DNA from 3 places in the Nitrincola iocasae genome. Region 1 is predicted to be linked to each of the others. Evidence: predicted binding sites of a transcription regulator. Region 1 holds the regulator's gene; each other region holds the start of a gene.
What was found. Region 1 encodes sigma-54, which starts transcription at its own class of promoters, with help from an activator protein. Its sites were predicted from a motif close to TGGCACNNNNNTTGCTNT; they were not measured.
Positions count from the first base shown of each region.

Region 2: a site for sigma-54 is predicted at 1,960-1,977, ahead of F5I99_RS06000 (DUF3305 domain-containing protein). Genes of this name have one in related genera too.
Region 3: a site for sigma-54 is predicted at 4,821-4,838, ahead of fliE (flagellar hook-basal body complex protein FliE). Genes of this name have one in related genera too.

Region 1 is NZ_CP044222.1:3,000,443-3,007,959, forward strand. It holds gene F5I99_RS13765 (ATP-binding cassette domain-containing protein) at 1-678, opposite strand, end outside; gene F5I99_RS13770 (KpsF/GutQ family sugar-phosphate isomerase) at 896-1,867, shown strand; gene F5I99_RS13775 (KdsC family phosphatase) at 1,870-2,406, shown strand; gene lptC (LPS export ABC transporter periplasmic protein LptC) at 2,406-2,972, shown strand; gene lptA (lipopolysaccharide transport periplasmic protein LptA) at 2,959-3,471, shown strand; gene lptB (LPS export ABC transporter ATP-binding protein) at 3,474-4,202, shown strand; gene F5I99_RS13795 (RNA polymerase factor sigma-54) at 4,242-5,747, shown strand; gene hpf (ribosome hibernation promoting factor) at 5,796-6,086, shown strand; gene F5I99_RS13805 (PTS sugar transporter subunit IIA) at 6,107-6,571, shown strand; gene rapZ (RNase adapter RapZ) at 6,575-7,432, shown strand; gene F5I99_RS13815 (HPr family phosphocarrier protein) at 7,444-7,517, shown strand, end outside.
Region 2 is NZ_CP044222.1:1,316,964-1,324,480, forward strand. It holds gene F5I99_RS05990 (helix-turn-helix transcriptional regulator) at 1-883, opposite strand, end outside; gene fdhD (formate dehydrogenase accessory sulfurtransferase FdhD) at 876-1,742, opposite strand; gene F5I99_RS06000 (DUF3305 domain-containing protein) at 2,026-2,490, shown strand; gene F5I99_RS06005 (DUF3306 domain-containing protein) at 2,487-3,041, shown strand; gene F5I99_RS06010 (4Fe-4S dicluster domain-containing protein) at 3,203-4,930, shown strand; gene F5I99_RS06015 (TorD/DmsD family molecular chaperone) at 4,940-5,587, shown strand; gene F5I99_RS06020 (formate dehydrogenase) at 5,599-5,811, shown strand; gene F5I99_RS06025 (molybdopterin-dependent oxidoreductase) at 5,851-7,517, shown strand, end outside.
Region 3 is NZ_CP044222.1:530,770-538,286, forward strand. It holds gene F5I99_RS02505 (hypothetical protein) at 1-443, shown strand, start outside; gene F5I99_RS02510 (VC_2705 family sodium/solute symporter) at 535-2,274, shown strand; gene F5I99_RS02515 (putative nucleotidyltransferase substrate binding domain-containing protein) at 2,310-4,142, shown strand; gene F5I99_RS02520 (3'-5' exonuclease) at 4,147-4,770, shown strand; gene fliE (flagellar hook-basal body complex protein FliE) at 4,970-5,332, shown strand; gene fliF (flagellar basal-body MS-ring/collar protein FliF) at 5,389-7,020, shown strand; gene fliG (flagellar motor switch protein FliG) at 7,013-7,517, shown strand, end outside.

The DNA of each region.
Region 1 (7,517 bases):
AGCGATTACCTTGCCATCTGAAAGCACGTAAATATAATCCGAAATCGACAGGGTTTCCTCAATGTCATGCGAAACAATAATGGAACTATGCCCCAGCGCTTCATTCAGGCGCTTGATCAGGTTGACCAGTACGCCCTTAGCAATAGGATCCTGACCGGTAAAGGGCTCATCATACATGACGATATCCGGATCCAGCGCAATCGCACGCGCTAACGCCACACGCCGCGCCATTCCCCCGGAAAGTTCGCTAGGCATTAATCCCACAGCACCACGCAAACCAACCGCCTGTAGCTTCATCAATACAATATCGCGAATCATCTCTTCGGGTAGCTGGGTGTGCACACGGATAGGGAAGGCGATATTATCAAACACCGTCATGTCCGTGAACAGCGCTCCGCTCTGAAATAACATCCCCATGCGCTCACGCACAACAAAAAGATCCCGACGACTCAGTGTGGGTATATTCTGATTATCCAGCAAGATCTGGCCCGAATCCGGTAACAACTGACCACCAATCAGCTTCAACAGCGTGGTCTTCCCTGTACCGGAAGGCCCCATGATCGCCGTCACTTTACCACGAGGAATCTTGATACTGACATCGTCAAAGATACGCTTTGAGCCCCGTGAAAAGCTCATATTACGTATTTCAATTATGTTGTTATCTGAAGATTGTTTCATTTCCCTCGTTGAGTTTTTTTCAACGCCCATCCTTACACCCTGTTACAACAGACAAGACCGACAAATATACCATTACAGAGGTTAAGTTTAAACGCAGCAATGATCCAAACTTATGCAAATCACCCGCTACAGCAAATTGAGTTACGATCTCGGGCGAATCTGCGTTAAACTTATCCAAACGCACACATTATTCAACAGATGGCTGATCCCGATCCGAATGAATACATTTAACTTTATCGCCGCCGGCATACGTACTATTGAAATAGAGCATGCCACTATTAGTGCCCTGCTGGCCCAACTGAATGACAGTTTCAGCAAAGCCTGTGAGCTTTTACTCAGTTGCGAAGGACGCATCATTGTCACCGGCATGGGCAAATCCGGGCATATCGGCAATAAAATTGCAGCTACGCTGGCAAGCACGGGCACTCCGGCTTTTTTTGTGCACCCGGGAGAAGCGAGCCACGGCGACTTAGGCATGTTTACCGGCAAAGATGTGGTTCTGGCGTTATCCAACTCTGGTGAGACCACAGAAGTTGTCACTATTTTGCCGCTGATCAAACGCATGGGCGCTCCCCTGATCAGCATGACTTCAAACGCTGAATCCACCCTATCTCGCTTTGCTGATGTGAATCTGCACTTACCGGTAGAACGTGAAGCCTGCCCACACAACCTGGCACCGACTTCAAGCACCACAGCACAACTGGTCATGGGTGATGCCCTGGCGATTGCACTCTTGGAAGCACGCGGTTTCAGCCCCGAAGACTTTGCCTTTTCCCATCCAGGTGGCAGCCTGGGTAGACAGCTGCTGTTGCGCGTGGATGACATTATGCATGCCGGTGAAAACATCCCTCAGGTCACGGTGAATACATCAATACGTGAAGCGCTGCTCGAGGTTACTCAGAAACGCCTGGGCATGACCGCGGTAACCAATGCAACCGGTGAACTCTTGGGTATTTTCACCGATGGTGACCTGCGCCGCACTCTGGATCAGGAAATTGATCTTAAAAACACCTCGATTGCAGACGTTATGACCCCAGGTGGAACCACATTAAAAACTGGTTCACTGGCTGCAGAAGCACTGAAAATCATGCAGGAACGTAAAATTAATGCGCTGTTGATCACAGATCACCAAGGCCAACTCGCCGGTGCACTGAACATGCATGACCTGCTTAAAGCCGGAGTTATCTGACCATGACTGAAATCCTGTCCGATGAACTGAAACAACGCTTGCAAGCCATACGGCTGGCAGTATTCGATGTGGATGGCATACTGACCGATGGCTCATTGTATTTTTTGCCCGATGGCCAGGAAATTAAAGCCTTCAACACCCTGGATGGTCTGGGATTGAAACTGCTGCAGAAAGCCGGCATCAAGACAGCCATTATCACCGGACGCAGCTCATCCCAAGTCAGTATGCGCGCCAAAGCACTGGGTGTTGACTGGCTGCTACAGGGGCGAGAAGACAAGCTGACCGCTCTGGAAGAGATCTGGCAGGAAAGTGGAGACAGCGCAACCACTACAGCCTATATAGGTGATGATCTGCCTGATTTGGCGGCTATTATCACTGTCGCTTTTGGCGCATCGGTTCCCAATGGTCATCCCGTGGTCTGTAAAGAAGCTGACTGGTGCACCACCCGTCGTGGTGGACAAGGTGCCGCACGGGAGTTCTGCGAAATACTGTTATCAGCTCAAGGTAAACTGTCTGGCCTGATTGAGGAATTTCGTTGATGCTAAATGCAGCCCGTCTGAAGCTGATAACAGGTCTGGCTATATTACTGGCGGCGCTGGTGTACTGGGGTTTTTTTGGCAGTCCCAGCGAAACCCTCACAGGTAATCCGAATGATCCGGAACGGGTGGATTTTTTTATCCGTGATGCTTACATCACTGACTTTGATGAAAACGGGCAAGTATCAAGTATCATTCAATCACCTCATCTGCAGCATTACCCTGCGCCCGAGCTGATCACGCTGAACAGCCCATTGATCACCCTGCCTCGTGATACACGTGGTGATACGCAGATTTCATCTGATTTGGGCAGCATGCTTGATGATGAAAGCAAGATTGAACTTGCAGGAAACGTCAGGGTTATTGATAATCCTGCAGCAGATACACCTTGGGTACTGACGACATCAGTCATGACACTACTGCCACCGGATGATTATGCCGAAACCGATGCCCCGGTTCAGATTCAACAGGGAACTAACCGTACTGATGCTATCGGCATGCAGGCGTGGCTCAGAGAACACCGTATAGACCTGCTGTCTGACGTAAGAGGATATTATGCGACCTACTAAAATGTTAATGCGGTGCCTGATCGCTGCTCTAGTAATACTAAGCCAGACCGCTCAGGCTTTACCTGAAGATCAGGAGCAGCCAATTTATGTCTCTGCTGATCATGCCAGCATGAACGAACTTACAGGTATCGCTGTATATACCGGATCAGTTGAGATACGTCAGGGTACCATGCTGATGCTGGGCTCACGTGTCGAAATGCACCGTGATGATACCGGTAGCATTTCCAGAATTTTATCTACCGGTGCCCCAGCTGAATTTCACCAACAAGCCAGCGCCGAGCAACCGCTAACCAAAGCCTACGGCTTGCGTATGGATTACCGTGTGCCCGATCAGACAGTAACCATTACAGAAAACGCTCGCGTCATGCAGGATGCTGATGAATTCACTGGAGAGCGCATCGTTTATGATATGGACAAGTCAGTCGTTGATGCCTTTAGAAGTGAATCTCAGGATGGCCAGCGCGTACAAATGGTCATTCAACCGAAAGGCGATCAGTAGCTATGACAACTACACTGGAAGCCCTGCACCTGGCCAAGTCCTACAAAGGACGCGATGTTGTTCGCGATGTATCCCTAAGTATCAATCAGGGTGAGATAGTGGGTCTGCTGGGTCCCAATGGCGCAGGCAAAACAACCTGTTTCTATATGATTGTAGGGCTGGTTAATGCCGACAAAGGCAATATTCGCCTTGCGCAGCAGGATATCACCCAATTACCCATGCACAACCGTGCCAAAAAAGGCATAGGCTATCTGCCCCAAGAAGCTTCAGTTTTCAGAAAACTAAGCGTTAGTGACAACCTGATGGCTATTCTGGAAACCCGCAAAGAATTATCCAAATCAGATCGCACACAACTGCTGGAAGAATTGTTACAGGAATTCCATATTACCCATCTACGAAATAGTCCTGGCATGGCGCTGTCCGGGGGGGAGCGTCGACGCGTGGAAATAGCCCGGGCATTGGCCACGGAGCCCCGCTTCATTCTGCTTGATGAACCTTTCGCCGGTGTTGATCCGATATCAGTAAATGACATTAAACAAACTATACGGCATCTTCAGGAACGTAATATAGGTATACTCATAACAGATCACAATGTTCGTGAGACCCTCGATATTTGTGAACGTGCCTACATAGTGAGTGAAGGCGCCATCCTTGCAGATGGCAGTCCATCTGACATAATGGGTAATGAGCAGGTTCGCAGCGCCTATCTGGGCGATCAGTTCCAACTCTAGTCACCATCCCTGCCTCTGAATAAGTGATCTAAACGGCATATGAAGCAAGCGTTACATCTCAAGATCGGCCAACATCTCACGATGACGCCACAGCTGCAACAGGCTATCCGCCTGCTACAGCTGTCAACTCTGGATCTGCAACAGGAGATCCAGCAAGCGCTGGACAGCAACCCGTTGCTGGAAGTCAGTGATGAAGAGTCTGACGCGGCCGAAGGGCACGTGGGTGAAACCTATGAAGACAAAGAAACGGCCGCACTCAGCAGTAACAGTGAAACCTCAGACAGTCTGAGCGATGACACAGCAGCAGATAATGACTGGAATGAGTCTATTCCGGAAGATTTGCCCACTGACAGCAACTGGGAAGATACCTTCCAGGCTCAAGGCTCAGGTACCGGCCCGGCTACTGAAGGCGACTGGCCCAATCAGGATAATGATACCCGAGAAGACACTCTGCAGGATCATCTGATCTGGCAACTGAACTTAACGCCCATGAGTGAGCAGGATTACATGGTGGCGGAAGCCATTATCGATGCTACTGATGCCGATGGCTACCTGCGTAGCGACCCCGCAGAACTTCTGGAACAGTTTCAGGCACAACAGCCGGAACTGTTCATGGAAGCAGATGAAGATGAAATTCTGGCGGTACTTCATCGGGTTCAGCAGTTTGACCCACCCGGTGTGGCAGCCCGTGATCTGAGTGAATGCCTGTGTATTCAGATCAAGCAACTGCCTGATGCAATTGAGTGGCGTGAACAAGCGATCCGTCTTTGCCGGGAATTTCTTCCGCTGCTGGGTAGTCATGACTACAAAACCCTGATGCGCAAAATGCGCCTAAATGACGTTGAGTTAGATAATGTCATCAATCTGATCCGATCACTGAACCCCAAACCCGGCGCACTGATCAGTTCCACCCAATCTGAATATGTAATTCCTGACGTTATGGTCCGCAAGATCCATGATGAGTGGATTGTATCCCTTAATCCCGATATCGCTCCGAAACTGCGGATTAACTCACAGTACGCTGATTTGATCCGCCGCGCTGACAGTAGCGCAGACAATACTTACCTGAAAAACCATCTGCAGGAAGCCCGCTGGTTTTTGAAAAGCTTACTGAGCCGAAATGATACGCTATTGAAAGTGGCGACTGAGATCGTAGAGCGACAGCGTGACTTTCTCGATACAGGTGATGAAGCCATGAAACCCATGGTGCTGCATGATATCGCCGAAGCGGTGTCCATGCATGAATCAACCATTTCCCGTGTCACCACACAAAAATTCATTCATACCCCCAGAGGTATTTTCGAGCTGAAATATTTCTTTTCCAGCCAGGTCAATACCGCTGATGGTGAAGGCGCCTCATCTACAGCTATCCGGGCGCTGATCAAAAAGTTGATCTCTGCTGAAAATACAGCCAAACCCCTCAGCGATAACAAGATCGCACAACTGCTGAAAGAGCAGGGAATCAACGTAGCGAGACGTACCGTTGCAAAATATCGTGAAGCGCTAAGCATTCCGCCTTCTAATGAGCGCAAGCGTCTGCTTTAATTAACTATAGAGTACGACCTTATCGTACCAGCACTAAGGAGAGAAACCATGCAGATCAATATAACTGGTCATCACGTAGAACTGACAGATGCATTAAATGAGTATGTGCGCAGTAAATTCGTGCGTCTTGAGCGTCATTTCGACAATATTACCAACGTACAGGTGACCCTGAGTGTTGAGAAGCAGCGCCAGAAAGCTGAAGCTGACTTACATGTAGCTGGTGGTGAAATATTTGCACAAGCCGAACAGGATGACATGTATGCTGCAATAGATGCCATGATCGACAAACTGGATCGTCAGATCATTAAGCACAAGGAAAAAATGAAATCTCATAAATAACCTTTAGTATTGACTATCATATGCCTATATCCGAACTACTGACTGAATCCCTGACACTTTGTCATATTGATGCAGGAAGTAAAAAACGTGTTTTAGAAATCGCCAGCGAAGCTCTGGCCGCCGAGATCGATAAACTGGAAGTTGAAGATGTCTTCAGTGCCCTACTCAATCGTGAACGTCTCGGTAGTACCGGTATCGGCGACGGTGTGGCGATCCCACACTGTCGTCTGGCTGGGTGCAATCGAGCTCTCGCACTCTTAGTCACCCTGAAAGAGCCGATTGATTTTAACGCGATAGACAACCGTCCAGTCGACCTTCTCTGTTGCCTGCTAGTACCTGAAGATGCCGCTACAGAGCATTTACAGACACTGGCCGGGCTTGCCGAACTTTTCAGTCAGTCTGAAATACGTGAAACACTGCGCAGTGCTGCTGATGCAGCAACGCTGTACAGTCGCTTCCTGAACGCTGCCAGGCAAGGGGCCTAAGCTGTGAAGCTGGTCATTTTGAGTGGTCGATCTGGTTCAGGTAAAACCACGGCATTGCAAGCACTTGAAGATGCTGGCTTTTATTGCATCGACAACCTGCCAGCCATTTTACTACCCGAACTGATCAAGCAAATGACTGAGGCCACGGGAAACCCGTCAAAAATAGCGGTCAGTATTGATGCCCGGAACCTGACCAGCAACCTGGAACGCTTTCCAGCGTTACTTGAACAACTCAAACAATTCAGTGACCTGAGCTGTGAAGTCATCTATCTGGATGCATCAGAATCCACGTTGCTAAAACGCTTCAGTGCCACCCGGCGCAAACACCCGCTCACCGACACTCACTCAGGATTACGTGAAGCAATTGAATACGAACGCGTGTTACTGGAGCCCATCGCGACCCTGGCCGACATGCGCATTGATACCACCCGACTGACGCTCTATGAGCTGCGTGATCGTATCAAACTACGTATTACACAAAGGCGCGAGCAATCCCTCTCCCTGCTATTTGAGTCCTTTGGCTTCAAACATGGCGTACCACTGGACGCTGACTTCACTTTTGACGTCCGCACACTACCCAACCCTCACTGGATACCTGAATTACGCCCCCTGACAGGACTGGATACGGAGGTGCGTGAATTTCTGCAGCAGTCGCCTGATGTGGATGAAATGGCGGCCGATATCACTCATTTTCTGGAACGCTGGTTACCGCGTATTCGCCAGGATAACCGCAGCTACCTGACAGTCTGTATAGGTTGCACTGGAGGCCAACATCGTTCGGTCTATCTGGCAGAATACCTGGCTAGTCATTTCAGCTTGTCCATGGATAGTGTCCACGTCCGTCACCGTGAACTGACCTGATTGAGAAAGGCATGATTGAATCTCCCATCACTATTATTAATAAACTCGGTTTACATGCACGAGCCGCCGCTAAGCTCAGCACCCT
Region 2 (7,517 bases), 1.7 Mb from region 1:
GTTTTCCGCATTGGCTAAGATCGTAGCCTTCCAGCTTTGTCGCAGTCTGACGACCCTCAGGGCTTTGCAGCCAGTCAAACACTTGCTGTAATAACGTCCTGAAGAACACCTGTCTGGGTATGACCAGTTCAAAGGCTTCCTGATACACTGGCACAAAGGTCAGGCCGCATTCGATGGCGGCCGCTTCTGTGCCAGGGCCTATATCCGCCAGATTCCGGGCAATCGCTGAGGCAACTTCAGTTTCGGTGAGCGCTCTTATGCTGGCGTGTATTTTTTCAAAAGACAGGTTCTGCTGTTGCAGCCAATCTTTCAGAAAGCGCTGGGAGCCGGCGCCTTCCTGGCGGATTACCCAGCGCTTGCGTAACATTTCAGTGGGCTCGCTGAGTAGGGTGTCGGAATCATCCTTGCGCAGCATCAGTCCCTGACGACGCTTGAACAGATGTACCAACACCCAATGCCGGGAACCAGTATACTGACGAATCAAGGCCGGGTGTCTTATTTGGCTCTCTTCGGCCCGCCCCCAGTGCACGGCACAGCAATCAACTAAACCTTGAGCCAATAATGACAAGCCCGCCTGGGTGCCAGTGGGCATATAGCTGTAGAGTGCCTGATACTGTTGTTGCTGCATGATTCTCAGTAGTGCGGCTTTCAGCAGTGGATCATCACTGCCGGCAAACAGCAGTCGGTCACTGAGTACGCCATGATGACTGGATTCCAGTAGCCATTGGTCGATGAGCTTTCGTGGAAACAGCCATTTTCCGGTGACCTTGGTGGCAGGCAGATGGCCATCACTGGCGAGTTGGTAAACTTTTTTTTCGTTCAGGTGCAGGTAGGCAGCCGCATCCTTGACAGTCATATAGGGGGATGGAGATGGATCACTCATCCTGAGACCTCCGTTTATTTGATCGAGCCAGGGGAGCAGGCTTATTATCCAGTTCCAGGCGTGTCTGACCGCTGAATACCAGGAAGTGTCGGCCTTTGGCGCGAGCCAGCATAAGTATGCCCAGTTCATTGGCAATCTGCAGTCCCATTTCGGTGGCACCCGAGCGAGATAAGAGTGCACTGATGCCCATTTGCGCGGTTTTCATCACCATTTCAGAGGTCAGGCGACCGGTGGTATAGAAAATTTTATCGTCACTATTAATACCCTCCAGCCACAGGCGACCTGCCAGGGTATCCACCGCATTATGCCGTCCTATGTCTTCACAGAAGCTCAGTACCTCGCCCTCTGCAGAGCAAATAGCGCAGCCATGTACTGCACCGGCATTTTTGTAGGTAGCGTTATGTTGATTCAGACTGTCGAGTAAGTGGTAAATCTGCGATTGTTTCAGTGTCCATTGGCGCAACTGTAAGCCTTTTAAGCGCTCCATCTGGTTGCCGAACACCGTACCCTGTCCACAGCCGGTGGTAACGGTTCGTTTAGCTAACGTGGCTTCTATATCATCAGGGGTATGGGAGGTAACGACAGCGGCGGCTTCAACCTCCCAGTCCACTTGAACAGCAAGCACATCATCAAGTCGTTCGACCAGACCCTGATTGCGTAAATAGCCTAGCACCAAGGCTTCAGGGTCTTCGCCTAGTGTCATGAGCGTGACTATCTCACGCTTGTTCAGATACAGCGTGAGGGGTCTTTCGCAGGCCAGCGCCTGTTCCCGCCAGTTACCCTGTTCATCCATGACCTGTGAGAGGCGCGTCAGCGGGGCACGTGCCTGTGTCATTACTAAACCGGAATGGTTAGTCATAGTCGATCCTTAGCCGGTTAATCACCATTGTATTCAGCAACATCTGTACCAGTCTTTCGAGTGCGCTGGATAGGCGGTATCAGGGTGGTGTTGCCTAAACAGCAGGGTTTCAGGTGGGTCATTTTGTCCCGTATGGGGCTGGGTATGTGATTATTTGACCCTACTCTATGTCAGCGAAGAGTATAGCAGGGCTGGCGACACAAGCCGTTATCAAATACGGCACATTACTTGCCTTTGGCCTACACTTAGGTTTAACAGAAATTCATAACAGGAGATGGGTGAAATGCAGCCTGATCATGGTCCGACATCAGATAAGTGGCCCTTATGGGTATTGCTCGACCGACAGGAAACCCAGTCGCGCGGCTGGCCATCGGTATCCTGGAAAATTTCTCAGATCAGTGCCGTGAAACCTGAAGACCCTGAGGCCGTGCCCTTGTGCTTACAGCTGCATCGTGATGAACGCATCGCCTATCGCTTTAACTTGAGTGCCCAGGCACCCACGTTGTTTGTGATCTGCGAAGAGATGGACGCGGGTAAACTGGTACCACGTAAGCTGTCAGTGGCACAGGATCTGGCAGCGGACCATCTGGATGCCGGGCAACCGGTGCTGAGCATTCCCATGCCGCAGCCTGTTTATGTCTGGTTGGAGCAGTTTATGGCACAGCACGGTGAGCTGGAAGATCCCAAGGCGGGCAAGCGACGTTTGCGTGCCCAGGCATCCGGTGAGATGAGTGGAGGTACGGCATGAGCGAAGGGTTTTTTAATCGCTGGTCGAGAATCAAACAGTCTGGTGAGGTGGCTTTGCCTGATGTTGAGCCGCATGCTGGTGAAGCGAACAGTGCTGAGTCAGACGTCAGCCTTGTTCAGAATACTGAGCTGACGGAGCAGGAAAATGTTACTGATCAAGCGGTGGCTGAAACCGAGTCCCTCACAGATGAGGATATGCCGGATATTGACACGATTGATTCCCGCAGTGATATGTCGGCTTTCTTCTCAACAGGTGTCTCAACTGAGTTGAAACGTCAGGCGTTGCGCAAGTACTTCCACCAGCCTGAGTTTAACTTCCGAGATCCTTTGGATGAATACAATCTGGATTACTCTCAACCGAAAAAACTGGTTGCTGTCGTCGGTGAAAAGGTACGCGGTTGGGCAGAGCAGCAACTCGAAGATGCAATGCAGCAAGCACGTGATAGCCTGGTGGACGCGAATGCCGATACACAGGCATCAACTACAGATGAGTTGCTTGAGGCGGTTGGCGCAGATCGCCCCGAAAAAACTACCCAGGAAGAGACAAAATGACCCACTTTCCTGCCATATGTGCCTTTTTGTTGGTGTATAGGTGATTCATTTGTGTAAATCAGGTTGATAAAACTGGCTTCTAAATTGCAATAACTTATAAATAACTAAAACTCGACCACCTGAATGATTGCAAACTTGCAGGTGAGCCTGAGAGAGAGTCAATGAAACCCAATAGTTTAATTACGCATCAGGCCTTTACGGCCACACCTGAGTTAAATGCGCGTGCCCGACAGCAGGCACTGAATGCCATGCCTCCGCTGATGGCGATGCAGGATGGCGTGATCAGTTATACCAGCCGAGGGCATTTGCTGATACTGGGTCCTGAAGACCTGATTCGCCTTGTGGCGGCTCAGGTACAGGGTGTCAGCAGCAAAACCCTGCTGGCGATGGGGCAGGTCTCAAACCAGGATGATGCGCATCTGGAACGGGCTATGCAGGCGGTCCCTGAGCTGACTCCCTTGTACTTGCCTTTTGTTTCACTGAATGGCTGGCTGGGGGCTTTTCAACTGCGTCTTGGCGCACCGGATGGACAGGAGATCAACCCGGCAGAAGCCACCGCTGGTCAACCCCATTATGATCTGGTTCTGGATCTGAATGCTGACCCAGTGATCACATCTGAACTATCCCCACCAGGCTACTTTGCGATTGGGCCAGATGCGAGCCGTCTGGCTGATGCATTAGAAGAAATTGCTGGTATGGTCGGTGAGTTTGAAAAGCCGCAGTATGTGCAGGTGAACCATGATATTTGTGCCCATGCAGATCGTGGCAATATGGGCTGCACCCGTTGTCTGGATGTCTGTCCGGCTGATGCCATCAGCAGCCATAACAACACCCTGAGTCATGACTTTCAAATCAGTGTCGATACCTATTTATGTCACGGTGCCGGCAGCTGTACTACCGTGTGTCCAACTGGTGCTTTGAGTTTTGCTGCACCTAAGCCCGCTACGCAACTGGATCGTTTGCGTAACTGTCTGGACAGCTATTTTCAAGCCGGTGGCGAAAGGCCGGCTTTGTTGATCCATGCTGAGCACTTCAGTCCTGACATGGATCAATTACCAGCCCAGGTTATTCCTGTGGCATTGGAAGAGGTGGGCGCATTGGGGGCTGACACCTGGCTGGCATTGCTGGCCTATGGTGTGACCTATAACGCTATTCTGGTAGATGATGAAACCCCGGCAACACTGAAAAAACTACTGCAGGATGAAATCAGCTTAACCGGTCATTTGTTACAGGCGATCGGTCATCCACAATCGCGTATATCCATCGTGTCAGCGAATGCCATGCCGGATGCACTCAGCACCTTGAATACAAGTCTGCAAGCCTGGGAAGGCTTGCCCAAGGGAATGGTGTTTCCCTATGAGGGCAAGCGTCAGACGATTAATGTCGCGCTAGATCGTTTGATGGAGCAGGGCGACACAAACGAGACGCCAGTCTCTCTACCCAATGGCAGCCCTTATGGCCAGGTCTTGGTGGACGACTCAGCCTGTACCCTGTGCATGAGCTGTGTGTCGGTATGCCCGACCTCTGCACTCAAAAGTGCCAGTGACGTAGCACCGGTGCTGGCGTTTCTGGAAGGTGATTGTGTGCAGTGTGGTTTGTGTGAAGCCAGTTGTCCCGAGCGGGCGATCAGTCTGGAAGCCCGCTTCGCACCGGCGGCGGGTACCCGCGGTGAAATGCGTACCCTCAAGCAGGAAGAACCTTTTCACTGTATCCGCTGCGCCAAGCCTTTTGCGACTAAAAGTACCATCGAAAAAATCACTAAAAAGCTTGAAGCGTATCCCTATTTTCAGGGTGAAGCCGCCAAGCGTCTGCAGATGTGCGATGACTGTCGTGTCAGGGACAGCTACCGCGAGCTGGCCGCCGATCCTGCTGCGCAACTGAGACTGTAAGGAGTGAGGATGGAAACGATCAATCCACAGGAGGACGTGCTGCAAAAACAGCTGAGTGAAGAAGATGCCTTGCGTGCTGATATTTATGCCTTGTTGGCTTCTTTATGCCGCCGTCATCCCTCTGAAGAGTTGTTGGAGTTTCTGGCATCACTGGAACTGGATCGCAGCGCAGCCAACTCCATGTCGCAGGCTTGGGAGTTTCTGCGTATGGCTGCCGCCCGGTCAAAGCATCAATCGCTGGAAGATGAGTACCTGAACCTGTTTATCGGTATCTCACAAGGCGAATTGACGCCGTTTGCATCCTGGTATTTAACCGGTTCTTTGATGGAAGCGCCCTTGATCGAATTGCGTAATGACCTGCAACTGCTCGGTTATGAGCGTGATGAGGATGTAAAAGAACCTGAAGACCATATTGCGGTGCAACTGGAGATGATGAGCCTGTTGATTCAACAGGGCGACAGCCAGGAGCGCCAGGCGGTGTTTTTTCAACGCCACTTGAATGCCTGGGCAGGTCAGTTGTTTGCTGATATGGCCGAGGCACCCAGTGCCGTGTTTTATCATGCCGTAGCGATGCTGGGGCAAGCCTTTATAAAAACAGAAAGCGTGCATTTACACAAAATTCCGGATGCCGTTCAAAGTGTGCATCTGCGAGGATGAGGAGAGCAAACATGCATAACAATAAACCTGTTAATCAACCAGTCAGTAATGGACGCCGACAGTTCCTGCGTGGTGTGGCTGTTGCATCAGCTGCGGGTATAGCCGCTTCAGCAGGCAGTGCGATAGCGGATACAGAAGCCCCTGAAATTCAGACGTCTGACGCGAATCAGCAGGGTTACCATGAAACGGATCACATCCGTTCTTATTACGCCAGTTGTCGCTGATGCGGACTGTCACACACTCGAATAATTGAGGGGATGAAGATGCGTCTGAATAAAAAAATCAGTGATCAGTCACTGGATAATCCACATAATCGCTTAGGTGTCAGTCGTCGTGGTTTCCTGAAAGGAACAACGCTGGCCGCGGGTGGTATTGCTGCCAGCGGACTGCTGGGTAAGGGTATGATTCGCCCGGCTGAAGCGGCAACGCCCAGGTCATCAGCACCCGTTGAGATCAAGCGTACCATCTGTTCTCACTGTTCAGTGGGTTGCGGTGTGTATGCGCATGTCCAGAACGGCGTCTGGACCTACCAGGAAGCGGCGTTTGATCATCCGATCAATAAGGGTTCTCACTGTGCTAAAGGGGCGGCGTTGCGGCACCATGGTCATAGCAGCCGTCGGGTAAAATACCCGATGAAGCTTGAAGGCGGGCAGTGGAAACGCCTCAGCTGGGAACAGGCCATCAATGAAATCGGTGACAAGGTTGAGTCTATTCGTGCCGAATCCGGTCCTGACTCTGTTTACTGGTTGGGTTCTGCCAAGTTTAATAATGAACAGGCCTATCTGTTCCGTAAATTCGCATCCCTCTGGGGCACTAATAACGTCGATCACCAGGCGCGTATCTGTCACTCCACCACGGTAGCTGGCGTAGCCAATACCTGGGGCTATGGTGCGATGACCAACAGCTACAACGATATGCAGAACAGTAAATCGATTCTGTTTATCGGTTCCAACGCCGCTGAAGCGCACCCGGTATCCATGCAGCATACGTTGATCGCCAAAGAGCGTAACAACTGTAAGATCGTGGTGGCTGATCCCCGCTTTACCCGCACCGCTGCACACGCACACCAGTATGTCCGTATTCGTCCTGGCTCCGATGTGGCCTATGTCTGGGGATTGTTGTGGCATATCTTTGCCAATAGCTGGGAAGATACCGAGTATCTGGCACAACGTGTCTATGGCATGGATGAAATTCGTGAAGAGGTGAAGCAGTTCCCGCCGGAAGTGGTTGAAGATATCACCGGCGTTGACGAACAAACCATGTACGATACCGCTAAGCTATTGTCTGACCATCGTCCAGGTTGTGTGGTCTGGTGTATGGGCGGAACGCAGCATACCACCGGTAACAACAACACCCGTGCTTACTGCATTTTGGAGCTGGCGCTGGGTAATGTGGGTAAAGAAGGTGGCGGTGCCAATATCTACCGTGGCCATGATAACGTGCAGGGTGCGACCGACTTTGGTGTGCTATCCAATTCCTTGCCAGGCTACTATGGACTGGCCGAGGGTTCGTGGAAGCACTGGGCGCGTGTATGGGACGTGGATTTTGACTGGTTGAAAGCACGCTTTGACCAGGATGAACACCGCGGTAGTGTACCGATGAATGCTACCGGTATCCCGGTTTCCCGCTGGGTGGATGGGGTGTTGGAAGATCCGGATAACATGTCGCAGAAAGACCGCATTCGTGCGATGTTCTACTGGGGCCACGCGGTTAACTCCCAGACCCGTGGGCCGGAAATGCGCGAAGCCATGAAGCAACTGGATATGATGGTCATTGTTGACCCTTATCCAACTGTTGCCGCGGTCATGAACGATCGCACCGATGGTGTCTATTTGCTGCCGGCCTGTACCCAGTTCGAAACCTACGGTTCAGTTACCGCTTCAAACCGTTCGATTCAGTGGCGTGATAAGGTCATCGAGCCACATTTCGA
Region 3 (7,517 bases), 1.7 Mb from region 1:
GTAAGCTAAGTGGGCGTAGGCTACCTAAATGGATCATCCCCGTCTTCGCAGGTTTGGCTATGCTGGGGTATCAGATCTACTATGAATATTCCTGGTTTGATCATCAGCAAAGTCGCCAACCGGAAGGTAGTGTGGTGATTTCCTCCGAACGTGATGAAGTGTTCTGGCGCCCCTGGACCTATTACTATCCAATGACGGTCGCTTTTACAGTTGTAGATACCAATAACCTCATTACGCATGACACGGAAGACGCTACACTGGTTGAATTTATGCTCTACCGGTTTGAAAAAAAACATATTGATTATGTTACCCATCGGGCACATGTGCTCAATTGTGATACGGCTGAAGTGGTACCTCTGACAGAAGACCGGCAAGCCGATCTAGCTCAGTTACGCACGCTTGAGCCTTCAGATAAACTCTATAAAGCGGTGTGTCAAAGCTGAGTACCGCTGAGACTAAAGTCCGGCTATCGATGCTGAGTGAGCTTTGTTAGATTGGTCTGTGAATGCTGGTTAATGCCTAAGGGATGATCTGATGCGAACAGATCTGTTTATATTTCTGCTAGTCGGCGCAGTAGCGATATTCTATCTGTTAGTCATGGCTTCAGGTCGTAGCGGATCAGGACGGGATTTTTATACATCGAGTGCTAGCCCATCACCTCTTGCCTGTGGCATGGCTTCGGCGGCTGACTGGCTCTGTGCGGCAACATTTCTGGGTTTGTTTGGTCTGTTCTCAGTTAATCCATTGGATAGTCAGCTAATACTGACGGGCTGGCTGGCTGGGCTGGTTTTGATGGGGCTTTGGGTCGCACCGGCTCAATTTCATTCCGGGCACTTGTGTCTGTCCGGTTACCTTGGTGCGGGCTATAACTCACGTCTTGTCAGGCACCTTGCATTACTGATCGTTGTGTTGATTAGTACACTGCTGTTGGCGTTGCAACTGCGCGGGATGAGTTTGATTTTTTCCCGGCATCTGCAGCTGTCCAGTCAGGCTGGTATCATGATCAGCATGCTATTGTTGCTCTTTTATGTTGTGCTTGGCTCTATGAAAGCGATGACACAAGTGCAAATGTTGCAATATTGTGTTCTCTTCTGTGCATTGATGGTACCTTCCATCTATCTTGCGGCCGAGTTTGATGAGCGCTTTGGTGTACTGTTTAGCAGTAGCTTTTATTCTGGTTCCGGCTTTGACTTTCAAGTGTCGCTAGACAATCTAAGGCAGCAGTTAGGTTTTACGCCACATGCGTCTTCACGTGACACTATGGATATTGTATTGCTATTGGTGTCATTGATGGCAGGCGTTGCCGTTCTTCCACATCTGTTGTTACGTTATCAGTCAGTCAAAAAAACTGCTGATATAAGCTATAGCACAGTATGGATGTTGGTATTTCTCGGATTAATTTATTCTTCTATGCCTCTTATTGCCAGCATGGGGGAGTTGCGCCTGATTAAAGCTGTCAATGGTGAGTCGAATGAGGGCACAGCTTATAGTCGTATGCCGGATTGGTTTTACGGTTGGGAGCAAAATAAGCGCCTTGCTTGGTATGATCATACGCAGGATGGCAAGGTGCAGTATGCAGCGGGCCAACCCTTTGAAGGTTTGGTACCTTTATACAGCGGTGAAACTGGTTTGTCCGGAGAGCCGCTTATGCTTAATCCGGCTGCTGGTGTCTATGAGCCGCTGCTGCAGCGATTTCCATCTGAGTTGTATGTCGCAGAGGAACTGCACTTATTTCTAATACCAGAGGTCTCTGCTATGCCTGTCTGGGTGATTGGTATACTTAGTGTGGGGATTGTTGCGGCTATTTTATCCAGCGCTTCGATATTGATGGTTTCTGCGGCACACTCTGCGGCAAATCAACTGCTTTCAAGACGTTTGACCCAGCAGGCTGAACTCAAGCTGGCGCGATTTGTGGCGGTGATAATGTTGCTGCTAGCCGGTGTTCTGGCACTGTTGCTACCGGGTTCATTGATTGAGTTGATGAACTGGATTATTGCCCTGGCCGCCGCGGCTTTATTCACACCAACCTTATTGCTAATTTTTATGCCGGGATTGCATCCTTATGCTGTGTTTGCGGGCATGTTAACCGGTTTTTCCAGCTACTTGGCATATACTCTCTGGTTTGAGCTGAGTTGGGCGTTACCAGGCTTGGCGGCTTTGCCGTTGTCGCTCTCACCAGAAGCATTTGGAGCGTGCGCTCTAGTGCTTAATCTAGGCGTTACACTGTTGCTGGCGGTATTTTTCAAAAGCACTGCCTCACATGTCAGGCAGTGAGTTCAATGCTCTGAATAATAATAACAGGAGTCACTATGTCAGAATCGTTTAATATGGATAACCTGCCCTTCAGTCTGCTGAGTCAGAAAGAGCAGGCAATGCTTAATAGCCATCTGGATATTGCTTATTTCCAGAAAGGTGAAACCATTATTACGGCCGGTGAGGTCCCTGAAGGCGTTTTTATTGTGCTTAAGGGAAAAGTGGGTGAAAGCGACGGTTCTGAGTTGGTCGATAACGATGCGGCTGCCAGTGTGTTTGTACATTACCAGGATGAAGATTATTTTGGTGGATGGTCAGTTTTGAATGGTAAGGCGATTCATAATTTTATTGCCGTAGAAGAAACCATTTGTCATGTGTTACCCACCCGCACGCTGATGGATTTGATTGCCAGCAATGCGTTGTTCGCTGATTATTTCCAGCAAAATCTGACAGCCAAGCGTGAAATTGTAGCGCAGCATGGTCAGAATCAGGATATGGCCGAGTTTATGCTTGCTCGCATTGAAGATGGCACTATCCGTGAACCTCTGATTGTGCTTGAGGGTACTTCAATCGTTGAAGCAACCCGCATGATGCGTGAAATGAAGGCAGATTGTGTACTTGCCAAGAAAGGTAATCGCTACGGTATGGTTACCGGCACAGATCTTCTTGATGCGGTCATCATCAAGAGTCTGCCGTTGGATTCAGATGTGTCAGAGATCGCCAGCTATCGACTGATCACCACAGACCCGCAGGACTATCTGTTTAATGCACTGATCATGATGACGCAGCAGCAAATCGAGCGAGTGGTGGTGATGCGTGGTGCTGAGCTCTTCGGTATTGTTGAGCTGACAGATGTGTTGAGTCATTTCTCCAGCCACTCTCATGTTATAGGCCTGCGTGTTGAGCGTGCCCAAACGCTTGATGACCTGAGAGAGGCCGCACAGGGTTTGACCGACCTGATTAAAGCGCTGATTTCAACGGGCGTCAAAATTCGCTTTACTATGGAATTACTAGCGGCAATGAATGGCCGCATTATTTCCAAGCTATTTGATCTGGTGATTCCTAACGATATGCGTCCACATGTTTGTTTGATCGTGATGGGTTCAGAAGGTCGTGGCGAACAGATAATGAAAACGGATCAGGACAATGGTCTGCTATTTCGGGACGGTCTGGAATGGCCAGAAATGCACAAGGTGATGCAGAAGTTCAGTGAGACTTTGATCTCATTTGGTTTTCCGCCCTGTCCAGGTAATATCATGGTGTCAAATCCGGAGTGGGTTAATTCCACCAACCAGTGGGCTGCAAAGTTAAGTGGTTGGAGTCAGAAATTTGACGGTGAGTCGGTAATGAAATTGGCTATTGCTGTTGATGGCAAGCCACTTGCCGGTAATGCTGCTATGTTTAAGGTGGCGAGGAATGCTTTTCTTCGGAGTATAAAAAATAACGATATTTTCTTTTCGCATTTTGCTAAGGCAGCACTTAATTTTGATACGCCGCTGACCTTTTTTGGTAATCTGAAAGATAAAGGGATGCTGGATATCAAGAAGGGTGGAATTTTTCCAATAGTGCACGGTGTGCGTACTATGGCGCTGGAACATAGGATACTGGAAACCAATACTTTTAAGCGTATCGAAATGCTGGTGGAAATGGAGGAGTTGCGCAAATCTGTGGGCGAGAATCTGGCTGAAGCTTTGTCGCTGTTTGTGCAAATTCGGCTGAAGCATCAAATTCAGCGGGTGGAGGAGAGTGCAGATGGTATTGATAAAACGCCCAATGCCATAGATCTGCAGCGATTGAATAAGCTGGAGAGAGATCTACTCAGAGATGCGTTAAGAATTGTCAAGGATTTCAAGAAGCTCTTGGCTTCGCGTTACCATATAGGCTCATGACAAAATGATTATTCCAAGAACAATCCGACGCTTTAAAGAGCGTAGAGAGTTTCGGGACAGCCCCTATGCCCATCTATTTGAACCCTACAAAGGTGACGAGGTGGTATCGCTCGATTGTGAAACTACCAGTCTGGATGTCAAGAAAGGCGAAATTCTGTCTATAGGTGCTGTTCGTATTCGCGGTAGGCGAGTAATTACCAGTGAGCGTCTGGATATTAAGCTTAAGCCGCCGGCTTCCCTGACAGGTGACTCTATCAAGATACATAAAATTCGTGCCAGTGATCTGGTGGATGGCATAGAGCTTGATGATGCACTGGAACAGGTATTGGAATTTGTCGGTAATCGTCCGATTCTGGGCTACTATGTGAATTATGATGTGCGCATGCTGGATAAATATATTCGGCCAAAATATGGCTTTGGCTTGCCGAATAAAGCGATTGAATTGTCCCATGTGTATCACGACATCATTAAATGGAAGACAGTCGGTGGTGATGTAGATTTACGCTTCGATACTATTTCCAAAAAATTGGATATTCCGATTATTCAGCGGCACACCGCATTGGGTGATGCTATAACGGTTGCTTTGATGTATGTTCGGTTGAAATTTGGCGCCCCCTTAGCTGATTAGCAGCGCCCATTTCGTGTAAACAGAAAGCTATACTTCAAAAAAGCAGGCATTGGCCTGCTTTTTGCATTTCAGTACTCATTGCATCAGGTTTACGATTAGATATGACAAAAAATTGTCATTAAGTTGCTTGTCGACTTCTTGTTGCTAAATAATGACGCTATAATGTCAAAAAAATGCCACTATCCAATGAGGTCTGAACATGATTGAGCGGTCTGATATCAATAGTGTTCTGGCGCAAATGCGATCCATGCGGTCTGATATGCAGCAGGCTGCGCGCCAGATCGACATGCCGGGCTTACGGCCTGAGGCGCCCGGAAATACTATTAAAGATTCTGAGCGTACTGGATTTACCGACTTGCTGAGAACGGCTGTGGATCAGGTGAATTCAAATCAAAAAATGTCAAATCAGATGCGTGAATCCTATGAGCGTGGCGATCCGGGTGTTGACTTGCCTCAGGTGATGATTCAGGCGCAGAAAGCGTCTATCTCTTTCGAGGCCTTAACCCAGGTGCGTAATCGCCTGGTTAGGGCTTATGAAGATATCTCTAAGATGCCCATCTAACTGAGTTGGTGTAAATGGAAAATACAGCGGGTCCATTAAATGCAAGAGGCGGTCTCATGGCTGGGTTCAACAGCCTGGGGATATTACGTCAATTGGGTTTAATGGTTGGGTTGGCTGCAAGTGTTGCAATTGGCTTTGCTGTAGTGCTTTGGTCTCAACAACCAGACTATCGAGTTCTCTATGCCAACTTAAGTTTTTCTGATGCTAATGAAGTTATAGAACAGCTGCGAACTAATCAAATTCCTTACCGCTTTGACGCGGACGGTCGTGCTATTTTGGTGCCTGAATCCCATGTGCATAGGGCTCGTTTGCAATTGGCTGCAGATGGATTTTCCACTGATAAAACCATAGGCTTCGAGTTGCTGGATCAGGACCATGGCATGGGTAGCAGTCAGTTTATGGAGACTACACGTTACCGTCGTGGCCTGGAAGGTGAACTGGCCAGAACTATTTCTAATATGATGGCTGTCAGGTCTGCACGTATTCACTTGGCGATTCCTAAAGATACGGTTTTTATTCGGGATCAGAGCAAGCCTCGGGCATCGGTATTCCTCGAGCTGCTATCCGGACGTCAGTTAGAACGAGACCAGGTGGCTGCGATAGCCAATCTGGTTGCTTCCAGTATTCCAGAGCTGGATGTCAAAGATGTCACCATTGTTGATCAGCGTGGTCGTCTACTGAATATTCGTGATGCTGATTCGGATGTGGTACTGGCTGCACGTCAGTTGGAATATGTGCGTCAGGTGGAAGACACATTGGTTAACCGGGTAAACAGTATTCTGCAGCCGGTTGTCGGCTTGGGTAATTTCCGAGCCGAAGTATCCGCTGATATAGACTTCACCGAAATTGAACAAGCCAGCGAGGTCTATAATCCTGATTTGCCGGCTTTGCGTAGTGAACAGGTCATGGAAGAGCACCGAGAAGCTGGCGATGTGGCTGCGGGTGTCCCTGGTGCTTTAGCAAATCAGCCGCCAGGACCGGTAGCTGTGCCGGAAGTCGCCGGAGCGGATGGAACGATGGCTGGCGCGGGAAGTTCCGGAACCAGTCGTAATCAAGCGACACGTAATTTTGAGTTGGACCGTAGCATCAGTTATACCCGTCAGCAAATGGGGGGTGTCAAACGTTTGTCGGTTGCGGTGGTCGTTGATGATCTGAGCAATGTTGATGCAGAGACAGGGGAGTTGAGCAGAACGTCATGGTCCGAAGAAGATTTGGACCGCTTGCGCCTGTTGGTGCAGAATGCCGTGGGCTTTTCAGCGCTACGAGGGGATAGTGTTAATGTGATTAATTCATCCTTTGTGCCGCCTGAAGAGTTTGAGGTAGTGGATACACCTTTCTGGCAGCAGGACTGGTTCTGGGATTTGCTTAAACAGTTGGGGGCTGGTCTGTTTGTGCTGGTGCTGGTTCTGGGTATTCTGCGTCCTGTATTGAAGCACTTATCTACCGCAGGTGGCAGTCGACCTGTAAATGAGCTAGGGCCAGCGGGCCAGATCTCGGCTGAGTTGGACTCGCTGAATGGTTCGGATATAGCCGATGACAAGGTGACTTTTGGTGGTGTAGAGTCCGCTGCTATGGTTACGCCTAATGAAAGTTTTGATTATCAGTTGAATGAAATTCGCAGTATGGTAGCAGAGGACCCGGCCCGGGTGGCCCAAGCGATTAAACAGTGGGTGATAGAGCGTGAGTGATGGGCTGACGGATATTGAAAAAGCAGCTGTGTTGCTGATTAGCCTGGGTGAAAGCGACGCCGCTGAAATACTGAAACACCTTGGCCCGAAAGAAGTACAGCGGATAGGTGAGGCTATGTCTCGCCTGGATAATGTACCTCAATCACGTGTCGAGTCCGTTGTGTCAGATTTTCTGGATGTGGTCGGTGATCAGACGGGTATTGGTATCAACAATGACCGTTACATTCGGGCAATGTTAAATCAGGCTTTGGGTGAAGATAAGGCTAAAACTCTGATCGACAGAATACTCTTCAGTACTAATACTTCGGGGCTGGATACGCTGCGCTGGATGGATGCCCGTCAGGTCGCTGAAATTATCCGCTTTGAGCACCCGCAGATTCAGGCCGTCATAGTATCCTATCTGGAGCCGGATCAGGCAGCTAATGTCTTAAGCTTCTTTGATGATAAAGTGCGTCTGGATATTGTTATGAGGGTTGCTGCATTAGATCAGATTCAGC